DNA from 2 places in the Rhizobium sp. AP16 genome. Region 1 is predicted to be linked to the other one. Evidence: riboswitches for the same ligand, from Rfam matches in the RefSeq annotation. Region 1 holds a riboswitch; the other holds the start of a gene.

Region 1 (7,885 bases):
AAACGCGGCCTGAAGGTCGGCTACGAGGCGCTGGCCTGGGGGCGGCACATCAACGACCATCGTGACGCCTGGGAAATCGTGCGCCGCGCCGACCATCCCAATATCGGCCTGATCCTCGACAGTTTTCACACGCTGTCGAGGAAGATCGACATCAACTCGATCCGCTCCATTCCGAAGGACAAGATCTTCATCGTCCAGCTGGCGGATGCGCCGCTCATCGACATGGACCTGCTCTATTGGAGCCGGCACTTCCGCAACATGCCCGGCGAGGGCGATCTGCCGGTGACGGCCTTCGCGATCGCTGTTGCCGAGACCGGCTATGACGGCTATTTCTCACTGGAGATCTTCAACGACCAGTTCCGCGGCGGCTCGTCGCGCTCGATCGCGGCTGACGGATATCGCTCGCTGATCTATCTTGGCGACCAGGTACGCCGCAATCCCAATGCCCGCGGCCTGAGTGTCGCGGCCATGCCTGACCGGGCTTCTGTCAAAGGTGTGGGTTTCGTGGAATTTTCCGCCGACGAGGAAGATGCGGGCGATCTCATCGGTCTCCTGCGCACGCTCGGCTTCCGCAAGGTGGCGGTGCATAGGACGAAGACGGTGAGCCTCTTTCAGCAGGGCGATATCCGTATTCTCGTCAATACCGACAGCGCCGGATTTGCCAATTCTTCCTTCGCCGTACATGGCACTTCGGCCTATGCGATGGCGCTCATCGTAGACGATGCCCAGGCCGCGCTTGCTCGGGCGGTCGCTCTCGGCGCCGAGCCCTTCGGCCAGCCGGTTGCCCCGGGCGAAGTGGAGATGCCGGCGATCCGCGGCGTGGGCGGCGGATTGATCTATCTCATCGACGACAAGGGCGATCTCGGCCATTTCGCCGAAATCGATTTTCTGACCGTCGAGGACGACGTGGAGGTCGCTCCGGCCCACCTCCTGCATGTCGACCATATCGCCCAGACGGTTGCCTATGACGAGATGCTGACCTGGCTTCTCTTCTACAGTTCGATCTTCGAGACCCACAAGACGCCGATGGTCGACATCATCGATCCGGCCGGCGTGGTGCGCAGCCAGGTGGTGGAGAATGACGCCGGCACGCTGCGGATTACTTTGAACGGGGCAGAGAACCGCCGCACGCTGGCCGGTCACTTCATCGCAGAAAAATTCGGCTCTGGCGTACAGCACCTCGCTTTCCAGACCGCCGACATCTTCAAGACGGCCGAAGCGCTGCGGAAGAATGGTTTTCAGCCTCTGCCGATCTCGCCGAACTATTACGGTGACGTCGAAGCCCGCTTTGGTCTCGATCCTGAGCTGACTGAGCGGCTGAAAGTGGAGAATATTCTCTATGACCGTGACGAGCATGGCGAATTCTTTCAGCTCTATAGCGGCACCTTCGGTGAGGGCTTCTTCTTCGAGATCGTTCAGCGCAATGACTATCGGGGATATGGCGCTCCGAACGCCATCTTCCGCATCGCCGCGCTCAAGAAGCATCTCCGGCCGGAGGGCCTTCCAAGGGAGTGAACTTGGTATCACGGTGCCTCAGTCCGGATTTCGTATGAAATCAAGCCCGAGATATCTGTAGCCCGATCATCATATCTGCGCCAAACCGGCAGGCAGCCGTCACCTATCGCATTGCTTAGTCACGCCAGTCTCGGCGACTATTCCACAGCATTTCATAAAACGGATCGTGCAAACTGGACAGCTCTCAGAAAGTTTGGTAGCAAACGTAATGTTATTACGTAACTATGGGAATTTATCATGATATCCAGATCGATGATGGTCGGAGGCTTGGCCGCGAGGGGTATTTTCAAGTGGGCGACTTCGCGGCTTGACGCAACCGTCGTGCTTGGCATAACTGGAAGCGACGGTTCCCCGACGATGACTCCGAGGGGATTAATAGGGAACACGGTGAGGACGACCCAAAAGGGACCAAGACCGTGGCTGCCCCCGCAACTGTAAGCGGATTGCCGTCCATCCTCGTGGTGCCGAAAGGCGCCATGCCACTACGCCGATCAGGCGCGGGAAGGCAGATGGACGACTGATATCCGTGAGCCAGGAGACCTGCCGTCGAAGATCTATCCATTGTCACGGGCGGGGATGCCCGAAACAGGAGCAGGACATGACCATCCTTCACGCTTCGCAGCGCCTTGATGCGCTGCCTTCCCCGAATTTTGACGATCATTCGACCGCTCGGAATGCCTGTTGGGCATTCTGACTTTCACCACCGCCCTTTTCGGGCGGCGTTCACATCACTTCGGGGAATTATGATGAAGACCATTTTCAAGCGGCCATTGCGCGCCGGCCTATTCGCGATGTCGTTGATCGTCGCCGGCTTGCCGGGGCAGGCGGGAGCTGCGGAAACCAGCTACCCTCTTACGCTCCAGAACTGCGGCCGGCAGATCACCATCCAGAAGGCGCCGTCGCGCACGGTCTCTATCGGCCAGAGCACAACGGAAATCCTCTACAGCCTCGGTGTTGCCGACAAGGTGGTCGGCACCGCACTCTGGGTTGGACCGGTTCTCAAGGGCTATGAGGACGTCAACGCCAAGATCGAGCGCCTTGCCGACAACGATCCGAGCTTCGAAAGCGTCGTCGGAAAGAAGCCGGATATCGTCACCGTTCAGTTCCAGTGGCAGGTGGGACCGGAAGGCGTGGTCGCCAAGCCGGAACAGTTCGAGGAGCTAGGCATCCCGGTCTATACATCGCCGTCCGATTGCGTCGGCAAGGAGAACTCCGGCTCCAGCGATGGCGTCCGCCATCAGGTCTTCACTATGGATCTCGTCTATCAGGAGATCCGCGATCTCGCGAAGATCTACAATGTGCAGGACAAAGGCGAGGAAGTGGTCGCCGATCTCAAGCAGCGCGAAGCGGCAGCCCGCGCCAAGGTTTCTTCCGCACAGGGCAAGCTTTCTGCCGTCTTCTGGTTCTCCAGCGCCAAGGATGCCGATCCCTACGTGGCGGGCCGCAATGGCGCGCCGGGCTACATCATGTCGGCGCTCGGCATCAAGAATATCATCGAGACCGATGATGAGTGGCCGACGGTCGGCTGGGAGACGATTGCCAAGGCCAATCCAAGCATGATCGTGGCGGCTGCGATGGAACGCCGTCGCTATCCGCTGGATAGCGCGGAGGCCAAGCGCAAATTCCTGGAAAAGGACCCTGTCGCGAGCCTGATGCCCGCCGTCAAAAGTGGCCATGTCTTCGAGATGGATGCGCAGGCGATGAACCCGACCATCCGTACGATCGAAGGCATCGAGGCACTTGCTGATGCTATCGCCGCGGCCGGCCTGACGCAGTGAACCGCGCCCTTTCATCGATCGGACGAACGGGTGCCGTCGCCTTGGCGCTCGCCATTCTTGTTGCCGCGCTCTGGCTGGGTGCGGCGATCGGCGAGACCTCGATCCCGCTTGAGACCGTCGCCAAGACCGTGGCCAATCGGCTTTGGGGTGCTGGCTATCCGCTCGAGCCGATCGATGAGGGTATCGTCTGGAGCTATCGGCTGAGCCGCGCGGTGGTGGCCGCCTGTTGCGGCACGGCGCTTGCCCTGTCCGGTGTCGTGCTGCAATCGCTGCTGCGCAATCCGCTGGCCGATCCTTACATCCTCGGCATTTCCGCCGGCGCCTCTACCGGCGCCGTCGGTGTCGCGATCCTCGGTCTGGGCGCGGGTTTCCTGACGATGCCGATGGGGGCTTTCCTCGGTGCGCTCGTCGCCTTCGCTCTCGTCGCATTGCTGGCTGTCAGGGCGGGGCGCGGAACGGCCGCGATCATCCTGGCAGGGGTCGTGGGCTCGCAACTCTTCAACGCGCTCACCTCCTTCATTGTCACCAAGGCGGCGACGGCCGAACAGGCGCGCGGCATCATGTTCTGGCTGCTCGGCAATCTCTCCGGTGTGCGTTGGCCCGACGCCTGGCTGGCAATCCCGGCTGCGCTATTGGGGCTTGTCGTTTGCCTCTGGCATGCCCGGTCGCTCGACGCGTTTACCTTTGGGGCAGAATCGGCAGCTTCGCTCGGTATTTCGGTGCGCCGTACCTATCTGGTGCTCGTGGGCACATCCGCGATGATGACCGCTGTCATGGTGTCCATCGTCGGCTCCATCGGCTTTGTCGGGCTGGTCATACCGCACGCGGCGCGGATGTTGGTCGGCGTCCGTCATGGCGTGCTTCTGCCGGCAGCTGCTCTGATCGGCGCCATTTTCATGATCGCGGCTGATATCCTGTCGCGCACGCTGATCCATGGCCAGGTCCTGCCGATCGGAGTGATCACCGCTCTTGTCGGCGCGCCCGCCTTCGCCTTGATTTTGAGCCAGAAGAGGGCGCGCGCATGACCCTGTCGGCAAGGAATGTTTCGTGGAATGCCGGTGGGCAAGCCATCGTGCGGGACATATCGCTTGATGTTCGCACAGGCGAGTTTCTCGGCATCATCGGGCCGAATGGATCGGGCAAGACCAGCCTGATGCTGATGCTGTCCGGCATCCGCAAGCCGAAGACCGGCGAGATTTTTGTGGACGGCACGCCAATCCGCTCTCTCGGCCGGCGCGAGCTTTCTCGGCGTCTGGCCTTGGTGGAGCAACAGGCAGACACCGGGGAGCGGATTACCGCCAGACAGGCCGTAGAACTCGGCCGCACGCCCTATCTCGGAGCGTTGTCGCCTTGGTCGGCGACGGATGACGCGATCGTCGAAGCTGCCCTTACCAATGTCGACATGCTCCATCTTTCCGGCCGGCTGTGGCACACGCTTTCGGGCGGCGAGCGCCAGCGGCTGCATATCGGCCGCGCGCTCGCGCAGCAGCCGAAGATCCTGCTCCTCGACGAGCCGACGAACCATCTCGACATCGGTCACCAGATCGGCCTGCTCGATCTCGTGCGCCGGCAGGATCTGACCGTGGTCGCGGCCCTGCACGACCTCAATCACGCTGCCATGTTCTGTGATCGCCTTGCCGTCATGAACGGCGGGCGGCTGGTGGCACTCGGTACGCCGAATGAAGTGCTGACGGCCGAATGCATCCGCGATGTGTTCGGCGTGGAGGTGGAGGTGGAGCATGATAGTGATGGCGGTTGCTTTATCCGCTACCGGGCGTCGGCAGTTCCACGCCGGCCATTGCGGGTCATCGATGAGGCTCAGCTTGAAAGCGCCAAGGTTAGGGCGTCGTAAACATGCAGGGCCGCAATCATCATCTGAAGGAAGACATCCGCGAGTACTGGTCCGAACGGTCGAAAACTTTCGACCTTGCCTTCGGTCATCGCATTCCTCCTGGGCCGGAACTGAATGCATGGGCCACTGCGGTTCAGCGCGGTCTTGGCCGCGAACCGCAAAAGGTGCTCGAGCTTGCCTGCGGCACTGGCGAAGTGACAAACGTGCTGCTTTCTCGCGGGCATCAGGTGACGGCGCTCGATTTCTCCGAAGCGATGCTTGCGGTTGCCCGCCATAAACATGCCGAGCGGGAAGGTGTGCGCTTTATCCTCGCTGACGCGGAACGGACGATGGAACCGGATGCGCGTTATGATGCCGTCGTCTGCCGTCATCTTGTCTGGACGCTGACGGAGCCGGAGCAAGCATTTGCGGACTGGTATCGGGTTCTGAAGCCGGGCGGGAAACTGCTGATCTTTGACGGCGATTGGGCAAAGCCGACGCTTGTCGGACGGTTCGCCTCCTTCGCCATCGGCCTGATCGACCGCATCGCCGGGATCGATCCCCACTACGACGGCGCGATGAGCGACCGGCATCAGAGCATCATGGAACGGCTGCCGTTTGGTGCCGGCCTTACCGCGGAAAGACTTACGCCGCTGATCGAAGCGGCAGGCTTCGAGGGCATGGAAATCGGTTCCCACCAGCCGATCGCGACGGCCCAGCGGCAGACCGCTGATCTGAGGAACCGGTTGCGCACCCTGCCTTATCGGCGTTTCGTACTTTGTTGCAGACGGCCTCAGTCATAAACAGCGGACAGCGCAATCGAGCTTGCAACCTCCTCGCAGCGGTCCGTGAGGGTGGCAGTTGCAATGCGCAGGTGATTGCTCGGCAGGTTGGAGAATTTCGCACCGGGATGAACGGCGATGCCGCGCGCAGCCAAGGTAACCATCGCGAAGGGTTCGGACGAAACGGGAATCCAGGCACAAAGGCCGTGGCCCTGTGCCGCGTCGACGCCTCTGTCTCGCAAGGCGCCGATAAGGTTGTCGCGTCGGGTCTGATAGATGGCGCGTGCTTGATGCAGCGTATCCTGCGTTGCCTCGTCGCGCAGCAGCCAGGCGGTCGCGGCTTGCAGAATGCGGCTTGTCCAGCCGGCGCTGAAGCTCCGGTAGGACTGGATCTGCTCGATAATTGCCCGCGAGCTTGACAGCACGGCGAGACGCAGATCCGGCCCATGTGTCTTCGAAAAGGAGAAAATGTGGATCACCCGATCGGGAAAACGGTGCCCGAGTGAATGGCGCGGCGCGGCGGAGATATCGCCCATGCCATCATCCTCGACGATCAGCGTATCGGTATCTCTGAGGATGCGCTCCAGAGCGTCCATGCGCTGGCGGCTGATGGTCTGGCCGGTGACCGAATGCAGGCGCGGCTGGAAGATGAAGGCTACCGGTCGATGTTCCATCGCCGCTTGTAATGATGAAGGCAGGGGGCCTTCGGAATCGCACTGCACGGGGATGATGCGCGTGCCGCGATCTTCGAAAATATCCAGAAGACGCATGCCTGTCGGGTCTTCGATTGCGACGGTTTCTCCCGGCGCGATCAGGGCATGCGCCAGCGTATAGACGGCGTTGTAGCCGCCATTCGTCGCGAGAAATGCTTCCGGCTCGTAAGGCCAGGTCTTGCGCATCGCGGCCTCAAGTTCTGGCAGGATGCGGTTGCGTTCATAGCTATTGAGGTTTTCGGCCGATGCGCCGTAGGCCATTGCTTCCGCCAGTTTCGGGAGCAGGCTGACGTCCGGTACGGCAGCGGTGAGGTCGAGGACGTCCTCGCCGTAATGTCCGTTGCTTGCCAGTCGCGCCGGTTTGGCAACGAAGCGATCGCCGCTGACCCAGGTGCCGTTGCGGCCACGCCCGCTGATGATCTTCTGGCGCCTGAGTTCGCTCCAGGCTTCCGAGATGGTGGCGGGGCTGATGCCGAGTGCGAAGGCGAGATCGCGGATGGGCGGCAGCTTGGTGCCGACCGGCAGGGCGCCGGCGCGGATCAACGCGCTGGTTCCAATGGCAATTCCCCGAATGGTCCTGTCGCTCAATTTTTCGGCAAACCATCCCGCGTTTTTGTCTTCGCTCATTTCCGCGCCATATTTAATGTTCAATAACGTAATAACATTTGATCGGTTATATTTGAACATTTATTCATTTTGAAAACAAGATTTCAGCGAGTGAATGTCCATGCCTCTGACTCTCCGCCTTGCGCTTCGTGACTGGGACTACATGACGCCGCTCGTCCTCGGCGACGTCTCCTCTCCAAAGCTCGACATCAAGGTGGACAGGATCGGCACCCTGGTTTCGCACGTCGGCAAGAGCGGCGCCTATGATGCGGCGGAAATGTCGTTCAGCCGCTATACGCAGCTTCGCATCGATGGCGACGAAAGCGTCGTGGGCATCCCGAATTTCATCATGCGCGGCTTTCGCCACCGCTGCATCATCACGACCAAGGACAGCCCCATCACCGAGCTGGGGCATCTGGCGGGCAAGCGCATCGGCGTCACCGGCTGGCGCGATTCCGGCAATACCTGGACCCGGGCTGCGCTCCGCCGCGAGGGCGTCGGCGTCGAGGATGCCATGTGGTATGCGGGACGCCTGACCGAGGTGCATCCGATCGTCGATCGTTTGGATGGCTTCGGCCGCCCCGGCCGCATCGAGGCCGCTCCTGGCGAGCGACCCATGGTCGACCTTCTGAGGGATGGCGGACTAGACGCGATCTTTAC
Region 2 (7,885 bases), on a different contig from region 1:
CGCCCTTGGGCGGGATACGTCGCCATAGATGACCGGCGGGCGCACATAGCGCGAGCCGTAACTCTGGACCCAGGCATGCTGGGTGAACGCGAACCCGGAAAGCTGCTCCCCGAAATATTGGACCATGTCGTTGCGTTCGAACTCACCGTGAACGAGGACATCCAGGCCGATTTTCTCCTGCCAGCGGATTGCCGATTCCGTCTCTTTTCTCAGGAAGGCATCGTAGTCCACATAGCTCATGGTTCCCTTCCCATGCGCGGCTCGGGCCTTGCGCACCTCGGCCGTCTGCGGGAACGACCCGATCGTCGTGGTTGGGAACAGGGGCAGTTTGAGCCGTTTTTCCTGGATAGCCTTGCGACGAAGGAACGCGTTTTGTCTGCGCTTTATGGAAGCGTCGAGGCCCTTGATACGACCATCGACCACGGGATCGTGAACCTTCGGCGAGGATGCCCGCGATGCCGCGGCAGTGGCAGAAGCCGCAAGGGCGTCGCCGATGGCGTTTCGTCCGTCGGACAGACCGCGCCCAAGAGCTACGACCTCGTCGAGCTTCTGTGTCGCGAAAGCCAGCCAGCGTCCAAGATCGGCATCGAGCGCCGTCTCGAGCTCAAGATCGATCGGCACATGGAGAAGTGAGCAGGAAGGCGCGATTTGTACCCGGTCGGCTCCAATCGCGGCAACGACCGGCTCCAGATGATCCAGGGCTTTCACAAGATCGCCCCGCCAGATGTTGCGGCCGTCGATGACGCCGAGTGACAGAACGCGATTTGGCGGAAGCTTCGCCAGGACTTCGCTCAATTGTTCCGGCGCTCGGACGAGATCGATATGCAGCCCCGCCATGGGACTGGCGAGTACGATGGGCAGGTTATCGCCGATCGCTCCGAAATAGGTGGCGACCATGATCTTGAGGTTGGGCACCAGTTTGTGGAAAGCCTCATAGGCGTGTGCGAAAGCGCTCCTGTCTTCGTCGGTCAGATCAAGCACGAGCGCTGGCTCGTCGATCTGGACCCAGTCCGCGCCGGCCGCGCTCAGTTCGGCGAGTATCCTCGCATAGACGGGAAGCAGCCGGTCCAGAAGCCGGATCGGCTCGAAATCCTCCTCCTTGCTCTTGGCGAGCTTCAACAAGGTGATCGGCCCCAGCAAGACCGGGCGCGTATGGATTCCCAGCGCCCTTGCTTCCCGGAACATTTCCAGCGGCCTGTTGGCCGTCAGCTCGAAAGCCTGGTCCGGCCCAATTTCCGGAACCATGTAGTGATAGTTGGTGTCGAACCATTTGGTCATCTCGAGCGCCGGCGCGCCTTGATGATGGTGGACATGGCCGCAATCGCCATGGCCGCCGCCCGTCGATCCGCGTGCCATGGCGAAGTAGGTGTCGAGATCGACCGGGCCTCCCCTCCAGCCGTAGAGCGCCGGGATGGCGCCGACCATGACGGCGGTATCGAGGACATGATCGTAAAGCGAGAAGTCGTTGGAGGGAATTACGGCGATCCCCTTCTCCTTCTGTAGCCGCCAATTGTCGGCGCGAAGTGTCTTGGCGACATCGAAAAGAGCGGCGCGGTCCGATTGCCTGGACCAGCAGGATTCCAGAGCGAATTTCAATTCGCGGTGTCGTCCGATGCGTGGAAAGCCGAGATTCGCAGTCAGTATGGTCATTTTCCTTACCCCGAGGGTTGTGGGCAAGGCATTGGAATGACGCATCGACGAAAGGCACAGGGGTGCCGATCGCAAAGCGGCACACCGGGACACCCCGCCCGTGGACGTTATCTATCGCGGCAGGTCTCCTGGCTTGCGGGTCGTCACCACCATCCTGTCTTCCCGAGGCGTCTTCCTCAGTGACTTTGATCGGATGGCGGCTCACCGCCTACAGTTGCGGGGGCAGCTCCGGCATGGACATTGCAGATGTCTTGACCGAATTCCCTCTTAGCTCCGGATCAGACGATCCGCAGAACCACGATGGCACGCAGGATGTCGGAATGTGTTGCTGTCGTCAAGAGATATAAAGATATCTTTATATGATCCTGCGACGCTTCTGGCGGACGCTTGCCTTCACGGCACGCAACCCTAGTTTTCATATCTGGGGAAATGCAGCATTATGGGGCGATGCTTTTGGAGACGATCGCGTTGGGACTGTATGAACGGTTTGTTCGGATAGCGTTCATGTAGAGTGCAATATCACCCATCCATGCCATCGATATCAGAGTGAGGAGCGAAGGATGTTTAGACGTTTTGCACGAGTTTCTTTCATCGCGTTGGCCGGCTTGGCCGCAACGCAGTTGATGCCATCTGTCGCCATGGCGCAGTATTACGGCGACGATGATGGATACAGGCAGCCGCCAAGATGGGACCGCCGCCAGGATCAGGACTGGGATGGCCCGCGCAGAGATCGTGACCGTGGTGACCGTGGTGGTTGCAGCCGGCGCGACCTTATGGATGCCGCCCGCCAGGAAGGTTTCCGCCGCATTGATTCGGTCGAAAACAATGGGCGACGCATTGTTGTCCGTGGCTGGAATGATGGCGGTCCCGACCGCATGGTCTTTGCCAATCGACGCGGCTGCCCGGCCCTCAATTGAGGCTCCGGTATCATCCGCCGCGACCAATGTAGGCGGCGGGCCAAAGCATAATGCCAAGGCACGGTTTTGATCGTGCCTTGGACAGACATTCCGACTATCCGAGCGCGTCGGCCATTCTGATGAGATCGGCGACGGATCCCGCCTGCATCTTGCGCATCGCCTGGCCGCGATGGACCTTCACGGTGATTTCGCTGAGGCCGAGTTCGGCGGCGATCTGCTTGTTGAGGCGTCCGCGGGCGACAAGCGCCATCACTTCACGCTCGCGCGCCGTCAGCGTCGCAAATCGCTCCCGCAAATCGGTCGTAGCAGCGTCCTGGCGAAGCCGGGTGCGATCCTTTTCCAAAGCTTGCCGAATGGCGTCGAGAAGATCCTGTTCCCGAAAGGGCTTGAGCAGAAACTCCACCGCCCCGGCCTTCATCGCCCTCACGGACATCGGCACATCGCCGTGGCCGGTCAGGAATATGATGGGCAGGGGATTGCCGGTTCTTGCCAGCTCGTCCTGGAAATCAAGGCCGCTTGCATCCGGCATCCTGACGTCAAGGACAAGGCAGGACGGACCGTCGGATCGTCGATGCTTCAGGAAATCCCGTGGCGATGCGAAGCTGCTGACGTCATAGCCGACTGAGCGCAGGAGGCTGTCCAGCCCATCCCGGACGGAGGGATCGTCGTCGATGACATAAATGGTCGGTTTCTGCTCCGGCATGATCATCCTCTTGCTCCGGTATCCGACGGCAGGATGAAGCCGAACACCGCGCCATGCGGGAAGTTGGGCGCCGTATAGACCGCACCGCCATGCGCCTCGACGATCGACCGGCTGATCGCCAGCCCCATCCCCATTCCTGTCGTCTTGGTCGTGAAGAAGGCTTCGAACATCCTGTCGGAAGCGGCTGGCGGCACGCCCATGCCGGTGTCGCGCACGCTGATGGTTATCTTCCTGTCGTCAGCTGCGGCGCTGACCAGCAGTTCGCGTTTCTCCGCATCGACGCCCGCCATCGCTTCGATGGCATTGATGACGAAGTTCAGGATCACCTGCTGCAGCTGAACCCGGTCGCCCGTCACGGATGGTAGATCATTGGCAAGTTCGGTGCGCAGCAGGATATGGTTTTCGCGGATATCGCTACGGACGAGCGCCAGCGCTTCCGAGATCGTCTCGGCCATGTCGATGCTGTCGCGCGATGGAGATGTTCGCGCAACGAGGCTGCGGACACGGCCGATCACCTCGCCGGCGCGACCGGCATCCTTGACGATCCTGTCGAGCGCGCGCCGGGCCTCCTCCTGGTCGGGAGGCGTTGCCGACAGCCAGCGGAGCGCCGCATTGCCATTGGCCACGATCGCGGTGATCGGCTGGCTGACCTCATGGGCGATGGAGGTGCTGAGTTCGCCCATCGTCATGATGCGCGACATGCGTGCGAGTTCGGATTGCGCCTGTCTGGCTCTTGCCTCGGTCGCCTCGATCCTGATCGCCAGATAGGTGGTCGCGGCGATCGCGAGCAGGCTTATGGCCCCGTTCACCGTGCCGGATTGGGAATCGCCATGTCGTGTCAGACAATAGCTGACTATGGTGAGGACGGCACAGACGATCCCCACGACCATGACGGCTCCAGGCCGGCCGGATCGCACGGAGATGAGGATCACCGAGACATAGAGCACCGCAAAGGCGATCTCCAGATTGGTCACCGTGTCGGCAACAAAGATCAGGGCGGCGAGCAGCGTAATGCCCAGCCACATCAAGGGCGCCTCGACCAGATATCGCAGGACCTCGCGCCTCATGTTGCCTTACCCTTCTCACACGAATCCGCCGCCGCACGTGCGACGGCAGGGTGCACGATCGGAAAGCCATGAGCAATGCCGACCATTGCGGAGTGCCAATGGTCGGCCATGATCGAGTGTCGCCCTCAACTTGGGTTTTCGAGTGTGAACAGGTCGGCATTCTCGTCATAAGCAAAATATTCGGCGTAACGAGCCCAGTTTGTCACGGCTTTCAGCGTGGTATCGGCATAGTCCTCCGACATGTAGTCCTCGAGCTCGTCGCGAAAACGCCGGGCCGGCGCGCGGTGCGTCGGCCGCTCGTCGAGAACACGGCGGATATGGGCGGCAAGCGGCACATAGGTGGCGAGATGCTGCTCGAACAGGCGCTTGCGTTCGTCGACATCGCTGTCGAAGAAGCGCAGGCCCGGTGCCGTCAGTCGAATGTCGCCACCTTCCAGATCGGCAAAGCGTAGCAGTTGTAGTGTCTCGGCGACGGGGAAAAGATCGTCGATGTCGAGATGGAGATGCGTGGCAAGCGGTGGCAAGTCCGCCTGTCCCCGATAAGGTTCGGCCGCGACCGTCTCGATCAGGCCGGACAGCAGGTTGGTCGATACCCGCGGCAGGGCCATGGCTATTCCCGTTCCTGGGAAAAGCCCATCGCGCGCCGTCGTGCCGGTTTTCGCGGTCATCCTTGCATAGATATCTTCGACCAGCATCCGGAAGGTGGGATCGAGACGGTTGCGCGGCTGCGGTAGGTCGACGCGAATTTCGGCGATGACGCGACCGGGGTTCGACCCGAAGATCAGGATGCGGTCGCACATCAGCACGGCCTCTTCGATATTGTGCGTCACCATCAGGATGGATTCGATCGGCATCCGGCCTTCGCACCACAGATCGAGCAGATCGGTGCGCAGTGTCTCGGCCGTCAGCACGTCGAGCGCCGAGAAGGGCTCGTCCATCAGCAGCACCTTCGGGCGCACGACGAGGGCGCGCGCAAGGCCGACACGCTGGCGCATGCCGCCTGAGAGTTCCTTCGGATAGGCGCTTTCGAAACCGTCTAGGCCGATGAGGTCGATGGCGGCAAGTGCCCGCTTGCGCCGCTCGGCCGGTGCTACGCCCTGGGCTTCAAGGCCAAGTTCGACATTCTGCAGGACCGAAAGCCAGGGGAAGAGCGCGAAACTCTGAAAAACAACGGAGACGCCCGAGTTGGGACCGGTCACGGGCTTGCCTTCGAAGGTGACTTCGCCCTTGCTCGGCCGGATCAGGCCGGCGATCGCCCGCAGCAGCGTCGACTTACCGGAACCGGACCGCCCAAGCAGTCCGACGATCTCGGCGGAGCGAAGCTCCAGATCGACATTGTCCAGCACGACCAGCGAGCCGGATGCGCCCTTGTCGTAGATTTGGCAGACCTGCTTGGCCGATACCAGCGGGGCGGCTTCGGCAATTCCTGCCTTTTTCGTGAGTATGGTGTTTTCCATGATTGTTACTCCGACTGGAATGGTTAGTTGAGACGCAGGCGGCGTTCGGCGAAGACGTAGAGCGGTCGCCAGAGGGTTCTGTTCAAAAGCGTGACGAAGAGCGACATGACCGCGATGCCGAGGATGACGCGCTGGTAGTCGCCGGCCTCCGTGGCCTTGGCGATGTAGGAGCCGAGGCCGAAGGCCTCGAGCTTGGTGTGGCCCCAGCTCACCACCTCGGCGACGATGCTGGCATTCCACGAGCCGCCCGATGCCGTCAGCGCGCCGGTGACGTAGTAGGGAAAGATCCCCGGCAGAATGGCGCGCCGCCACCAGGTCCAGGACCGCAGCTGGTAGACCGAGCAAGCTTCCTTTAGATCCGTCGGAAAGGCACTGGCGCCGGCGATGACGTTGAAGAGGATGTACCATTGCGTGCCGAGCACCATCAGCGGCGAGAGCCAGATGTTCGGGCTCGCTCCGGTCGCGACGATTGCTATGACCGCGAAGGGAAACAGCACATTGGCGGGAAAGGCCGCGAGGAACTGCGCCACCGGCTGAACACGCTCGGCAACGGCCGGCCTGAGGCCGATCCAGACGCCGATCGGCACCCAGATCACGGACGCCACCGCAATCAGCACAAGTACGCGCAGCAGCGTGACGAGACCGCCGCTGAAGGCTTCCCACGCGTCGCTCCATGTGAGCGTCTGGCTCACGAAGGCAAACGCAGTCCAGATGCCCCAGATGCCGATACCTGCGATCAGAACGAACCACGCGTAATCGAGCATTCGTGTAGCCACGGCATTGTTGTGCCTGACGACCGGCGCCTTTCGGGGCATGGCCGGCAGTCGGACGAGCATCAGGCTGCCCCATGCCCAGGCAAGCGGTCCCATCAGGTATTTCAGCAGGCGCGTGCGCTGGATCAGCGAATAGACCCATGAGCGGGGCTTCTCCTGCCCAGCCGTCTGCTCGAAGCGGAATTTGTCGGCCCAGGCGACGATCGGCCGGAACAGCAGCTGGTCGTAGAGCACGATGACGACGCCCATTGCGAGGACTGCCCAGCTCACTGCTGCAAAATCCTGCTTGTCGATGGCAACCGCCAGCCAGGAGCCGAGGCCCGGCAGCTGCACCGTGGTATTGCCGACGGTGATCGCTTCGGAGGCGACGACGAAGAACCAGCCGCCGGACATCGACATCATCGTGTTCCAGATCAGCCCGGGCGCCGAAAAAGGCGCTTCCAGCCGCCAGAACCGCTGCCAGGCGGAAAGACCGAAACCACGGCTCACCTCGTCGAGATCGCGCGGCACAGTTCGCAGCGACTGATAGAAGGAAAAGGCCATGTTCCAGGCCTGGCTGGTGAAGATCGCGAAGACCGACGCACATTCGGCGCCAAGCTGGCTTCCCGGGAAGATCCCCATGAAGAAGGTGACGGTGAATGTCAGAAAGCCCAGCACCGGCACGGATTGCAGGATATCGAGGGCAGGGATGATGATCATCTCCGCCCGCCGGCTTTTGGCGGCCAGCGTTGCGAAAACGAAGGTGAAGACGAGCGAGGCCCCGATTGCCGCGAACATCCGCAACGTCGTGCGCAGGGCATATTCCGGCAGCCGCGCGGGATCGAGCGAGATGGGGGTGTTTGCCAACCCGTCCAGCGGCGCCCGCATTTCGGCAGCGCCATGCACAGCGAGCACGGCCAGCGCCGCGACGAAAGCGAAGGCGACGAGATCGTAGCCGTTCGGCAAAATGCGGGTTCGTGCCAGTTCGGCAACGGCGCTGTGCCCCCGGCGATCATTGGAAAGAAAGACCATGTGATGACCTCATGGAAAAATTGGAGAGTGTCGGCGATATGCCCGCGTGATGTGATGGCGGTCGCAGCGGGGGCTACGCCACCTGATGATTATCCGTGCGACGACTGCCATCCTCGTCGAGGGGCGCGCGGTCTTGCGTGGTCCAGAAGCACTCCAGCTTCCCCGTCAGCGGGCTGGTGTGCCAGACGGCGACAAGGGCCGGGCGCGGCTGTTCCGAATGGGCGGGGAGTGTCCGGATCACCGGAAATTTGGATGCGGGCATCCGTCCGCGAAAAAGAACGATGTTGTTCATGGTTCACCTCCTCGG

Evidence for each region. Region 1 has a riboswitch for cobalamin ahead of PMI03_RS07005 (ABC transporter substrate-binding protein). Riboswitches for the same ligand answer to the same signal wherever they lie in the genome.
Region 2: linked by a shared signal. The riboswitch ahead of metE (5-methyltetrahydropteroyltriglutamate--homocysteine S-methyltransferase) and the one ahead of PMI03_RS07005 (ABC transporter substrate-binding protein) in region 1 are both predicted to bind cobalamin.

The regions. Positions count from the first base shown of each region.
Region 1 is NZ_AJVM01000009.1:55,740-63,624, reverse strand. It holds gene PMI03_RS07010 (bifunctional sugar phosphate isomerase/epimerase/4-hydroxyphenylpyruvate dioxygenase family protein) at 1-1,515, shown strand, start outside; cobalamin riboswitch at 1,843-2,078, shown strand; gene PMI03_RS07005 (ABC transporter substrate-binding protein) at 2,262-3,293, shown strand; gene PMI03_RS07000 (iron ABC transporter permease) at 3,290-4,318, shown strand; gene PMI03_RS06995 (ABC transporter ATP-binding protein) at 4,315-5,145, shown strand; gene PMI03_RS06990 (class I SAM-dependent methyltransferase) at 5,148-5,927, shown strand; gene PMI03_RS06985 (PLP-dependent aminotransferase family protein) at 5,918-7,246, opposite strand; gene PMI03_RS06980 (nitrate ABC transporter substrate-binding protein) at 7,347-7,885, shown strand, end outside.
Region 2 is NZ_AJVM01000074.1:154,180-162,064, forward strand. It holds gene metE (5-methyltetrahydropteroyltriglutamate--homocysteine S-methyltransferase) at 1-1,650, opposite strand, end outside; cobalamin riboswitch at 1,751-1,965, opposite strand; gene PMI03_RS31215 (hypothetical protein) at 2,211-2,567, shown strand; gene PMI03_RS25765 (response regulator transcription factor) at 2,662-3,270, opposite strand; gene PMI03_RS25770 (sensor histidine kinase) at 3,273-4,337, opposite strand; gene PMI03_RS25775 (AAA-associated domain-containing protein) at 4,463-5,794, opposite strand; gene PMI03_RS25780 (ABC transporter permease subunit) at 5,818-7,578, opposite strand; gene PMI03_RS25785 (hypothetical protein) at 7,652-7,870, opposite strand.